2 regions of the Streptomyces ferrugineus genome follow, and region 1 is predicted to be linked to the other one. Evidence: riboswitches for the same ligand, from Rfam matches in the RefSeq annotation. Region 1 holds a riboswitch; the other holds the start of a gene.
What was found. A riboswitch is a leader RNA that binds a small molecule or an ion and turns the genes downstream of it on or off. The one in region 1 is predicted to bind cobalamin.
Positions count from the first base shown of each region.

Region 2: it holds a riboswitch for cobalamin, as region 1 does, so the genes downstream of both, IM697_RS13055 (cobalamin biosynthesis protein) here and IM697_RS30180 (energy-coupling factor ABC transporter permease) in region 1, are expected to answer to the same signal.

Region 1 is NZ_CP063373.1:6,709,306-6,711,684, forward strand. It holds gene IM697_RS30170 (M20/M25/M40 family metallo-hydrolase) at 1-133, opposite strand, end outside; gene IM697_RS30175 (M55 family metallopeptidase) at 126-959, opposite strand; cobalamin riboswitch at 1,060-1,245, shown strand; gene IM697_RS30180 (energy-coupling factor ABC transporter permease) at 1,276-1,977, shown strand; gene IM697_RS30185 (energy-coupling factor ABC transporter substrate-binding protein) at 1,989-2,339, shown strand; gene cbiQ (cobalt ECF transporter T component CbiQ) at 2,343-2,379, shown strand, end outside.
Region 2 is NZ_CP063373.1:2,864,931-2,867,309, forward strand. It holds gene IM697_RS13055 (cobalamin biosynthesis protein) at 1-896, opposite strand, end outside; cobalamin riboswitch at 996-1,115, opposite strand; gene IM697_RS13060 (hypothetical protein) at 1,257-1,478, opposite strand; gene IM697_RS13065 (inorganic phosphate transporter) at 1,516-2,379, opposite strand, start outside.

The sequences.
Region 1 (2,379 bases):
CGGCCAGCCGGGCGGCGGCGTACTCGGCGGCGGGGCGCTCCCGGCAGTCGCCGCCGCCGCGGTTGGTCGTGTCGATGCGGATGAGGTCGGACGTGAACGTGACGACCTCGTCCAGTGCCTGCTCGTCAGCCATACTGCTCCTCCACCGCGGCCGAGACGATCGTGGTGACCGCCTTGAAAGTACGGATTCCCTCGTACATCCGCTCGCTGGTGTACGCCACCTTTCGCTCGCCGACACGTGCGACGCCGGGGACGACGGTGGCGGCCATCGCGAGGTGCTCGGCGTCGAACTCGACGGCCATGGTGAACGGGCCGTCGTCGACCGGCTTCTGACGGACCGCCAGAGCGGCCGCCTCCTTGGCGGCGGCACGAATGTCCGCGGCGGTCCTGGCCGGCGTGCGGCACACGGCGGCGTAGCGCGAGACGTGGTCCTTGACGGCGACCTTCAGCGCCTCCGGCGCGTATCCGAGCGCGTCCTCGCAGGCCACGTCGTCGCCGGTGACGAGCACGACGGGCACGCCGTACTCGGCGACGACGTGCGCGTTCAGCAGGCCCTCGCTGGCGCGTACGTCGTTCAGCCACACCCCGGTGATCTGGTTCGCGAGGTAGGTGTGGGCGAGGATGCCGTCCATTCCGGCGCCGGCGTGGTAGCCGACGAAGGCGATGCCGTCCACGTCCCCGTGCTGCACGCCCTCCACCATGGAGAGCGCCTTGTGCCGTCCGGTGAGCATCTCGACCCGCTCGTCCAGTTGTTCGAGCAGCAGATTGCGCATCGTCCAGTGCGCCTCGTTGACGAGGACCTCGTCGGCACCCCCGTCGAAGAAGCCCAGCACGGCGGCGTCGACGTCCGAGGTGAACATCCCCCGGCACCGCTCCCACTGCGGCGTCCCCGGCAGCACGTCGGCCGGCCAGGTCACGCCGGTGGCGCCCTCCATGTCGGCGCTGATGAGGATCTTCATGGTCCGTCACGTTACGCGCCGACGGGGGAACCCGCCACGAAGCGGGCGAACGCCCCCTTCGCGCCCCCTGGGCGTGCTTGTCAGTCACCCTGCGCGGGCACTACTGTCACCACGCCTTGGTGAACGGGAAATCCGGTGTGATGCCGGTGCGGCCCTCGCCACTGTGAATCGGGAAGTCCGGCTCCGGCCCTCACGGGCAGCCACTGGGTCCTTCGGGACCCGGGAAGGCGGAGCACGGGCGGTGGTACCCGTCAGCCAGGAGACCGGCCAAGGCACGTCAACCATCCACGAGGTGCTGGAGAGGGTCTGCTGAGCCATGCACATAGCCGAGGGTTTCCTGCCTCCGGCGCACGCGGTCGCCTGGGGCGTCGCGTCGGCGCCGTTCGTCGTCCACGGAGTCCGTTCACTCACCCGTGAGGTCAGGGAGCATCCCGAGAGCACGCTGCTCCTCGGCGCCTCCGGGGCCTTCACCTTCGTCCTGTCCGCGCTGAAGCTGCCCTCGGTGACCGGCAGTTGCTCGCATCCGACCGGAACCGGACTCGGCGCCATCCTGTTCCGGCCGCCGATCATGGCGGTCCTGGGCACCATCACCCTGCTCTTCCAGGCGCTGCTGCTCGCGCACGGCGGCCTGACCACGCTCGGCGCGAACGTCTTCTCGATGGCGATCGTGGGGCCCTGGGCCGGATACGCGGTCTACAAGCTGCTGCGGCGGTACGACGTGCCGCTGATGGTCGCCGTCTTCTTCGGAGCGTTCGTCGCCGACCTGTCCACCTACTGCGTCACCAGTGTCCAGCTCGCGCTCGCCTTCCCCGACCCGGGCAGCGGATTCCTGGGTGCGCTCGGCAAGTTCGGCTCCATCTTCGCCGTCACCCAGATCCCGCTCGCGGTGAGCGAGGGCCTGCTGACGGTGCTCGTGATGCGGCTGCTGGTGCAGTCCAGCAAGGGCGAACTGACCCGGCTGGGTGTGCTCCTCGCCAAGAAGCAGTCCCGGAGCGAGACCGAGGCGGTGGCCCGATGAGCAAGAAGACGATGAGTAAGAACACGAAGATCAACATCCTGCTGCTGGCCGTCGTGGCCGCGCTCGCCGTGCTGCCGCTCGCGCTCGGGCTCGGCGACCACAAGGAGGAGCCGTTCACGGGGGCCGACGGCGAGGCGGAGACGGCGATCACCGAGATCGAGCCGGACTACGAGCCCTGGTTCTCGCCGCTGTACGAGCCGCCGTCCGGTGAGATCGAGTCGGCGCTGTTCTCCCTCCAGGCGGCCCTCGGTGCCGGGGTTCTGGCCTACTACTTCGGTCTGCACCGGGGCCGGCGGCAGGGCGAGCAGCGGGCGCTGGAGCGGCAGCGGGACGCCGAGAAGCCGAAGGCCGACGGGGTCTGACGGGTGCTGCCGATCGACGCGGCGGCGCACAGCAGTCGCT
Region 2 (2,379 bases), 3.8 Mb from region 1:
CCGAGCGCCAGCCAGCCGACGCGCTTCGACAGCCGTACGGCACGTTCGATGTCGGGCGTGCCGACGCTTCGCCCGGCCTCATTGAGCACGGGCCGATGCTCGACCCGCCCGCCGTAGGACAGCGTCCCGCCGAGCCGAACGCCGAGCGCCCCCGCGAACGCGGCCTCGACGGGCCCGGCGTTGGGGCTCGGGTGCTGGGCGGCATCGGCACGCCAGGCCCGTACCGCTCCCCGGGGATCACCCCCGGCGACGGCGGCGAGCACGGCGGTCAGCCGCGCCCCCGGCCAGCCGGCCAGGTCGTCGAGCCGGGCCGAAGCCCAGCCGTACCGCCGGTACTTGGGCGACCTGTGCCCGACCATGGCGTCGAGCGTGTTCACCGCACGGAACCCGACAAGCCCCGGCACCCCGCCGACGGCCCCCCACACCAGCGCCCCCACCACCGCGTCGGAGGTGTTCTCGGCCACGGACTCCACGACCGCGCGCGCGATCCCGTCCGCGTCCAGCGCCTGCGGATCCCGCCCGCACAGATGCGGCAAGCGCGCCCGCGCCGCCTCGACGTCCCCCGCCTCCAGGGCCCGTCCGATGGCCCGCGCCTCCCGGGCGAGCGAGGTCCCGCCGACGACGGCCCAGGTGGCGGCGCCGGTCAGCGCGACGGAGGCGGCGGGAGACGTGCGTACGACACGCGCGGCGAGCGCCCCGGCGGCGACGGCGCCACCGGCGCACACGGCGGTGTGCGCCGCACCCCACGCGCGGTCGTCGCGCCACAACACCTTCTCCACGGCAGCGGCGGCCCGACCGAACGCGGCGACCGGATGCCCCCGGCGGGGATCGCCGAGCAGCAGATCGCCGAGGAGCCCGGCGGCGGCGCCGTACGCGAAAACGCGATCGGCTCGCATCGGGGTCAGCCGACCGTGAGGTCAGACGTGGGTCTGCTACTGCGTGTCGATCGGCAGGCGAGCATCGCGTTGTGTCCTCACTCAGGGTGTCCACGCCCTGGTTCGACGAGACCGGCGGCGAGAGTTCCTGGCTCCCGGGGCTTACTACCCCGGTGACAGTGGCGGGACCGCGCCGGATTCGCACCGGCTTCCTCTCCTGCCGCCGTACTTGGCTCCGGAAGTCCACCATGGGGTTGGAAGGGGCGTCAACTTGCCGTTGACCTGCGGTGGGGGAGTGTGCGAAGGCCCACACAGCAGTGAGGTGCGGGACGGTTGTCCGTCCCGCACCTCGGGTGCTTCAGGTGATGCGCGTGGTGTGGTTCAGGCCACGATCAGATAGATCCCATACGCCACCGCCGCCGCGCACGCCGCGAAGCACGCGTAGGCGCCGGTGACCGCGAGGGCGGCCGAACCGCCCTGCGCCGAGGCCCTCTCCTGGCGGGACAGGCCCGCGATGCCGAGGGTGAACAGGCCCACCAGGGCCACCGTGACCGTGAGGCTGACGCCGAAGACGGAGCCGAGGGCCGCCCAGTCGATCTTCATGGTTCTTCTTCCTGAGTGAGGGGGTACCGGGGCGGAGTCAGACCGTGGCCTGGGACGGCGCGGGCTCGGTGGACGACGAGGCCGGGACGGTGGCCGCCAGTTCCTCGGCCGCCGGGTGCGCGGGGGTCGCCGGGGGCGGGGTCACGGCGGCGATGGCGGTGGTGACCACACCGGGCGACTCCTCGGTCTCGTTGACGTTGGTGTGGTCGACGACCTCGCGGCGGGAGATCTTCCAGATCGCGGCGCTGGAGGCGACCAGGAAGACGGCGACCGCTGCCGTGCCCCAGTTGCCGAGGCCCGTCACGTACTCCGCGAGCGCGGCGACCAGGGCGGCGGCCGGGAGGGTCAGGCCCCAGGCGACGAACATCCGGGTGGCCGTGGACCAGCGGACGACGCCGCCCTTGCGGCCGAGGCCGGCACCCATCACCGAACCGGAGACGGAGTGCGTGGTGGACAGGGAGAAGCCGAGGTGGGAGGAGGCCAGGATGACCGTGGCGGCGCTGGTCTGGGCGGCGAAGCCCTGCTGCGGCTGGAGGTCGGTCAGACCCTTGCCCATCGTGCGGATGATGCGCCAGCCGCCGAGGTAGGTGCCGAGCGCGATGGCGATACCGGCGGAGAGGATGACCCACATGGGCGGGTCGGAGTCGGGGGCGACGGCGCCGCCGGCGACCAGGGCGAGGGTGATGACGCCCATCGTCTTCTGCGCGTCGTTCGTGCCGTGCGCGAGGGAGACCAGGCCGGCGGAGGCGATCTGGCCGGTGCGGTAGCCCTTGGCGGCGGCCTTGCCGTCGGCCTTCTTGCCGAAGGTGTACGTCAGGCGGGTGGCGAGCAGCGCGGCGAGGCCCGCGACCAGCGGGGCGGCGATCGCCGGGATCAGGACCTTGGTGACGAGTACGTCGCC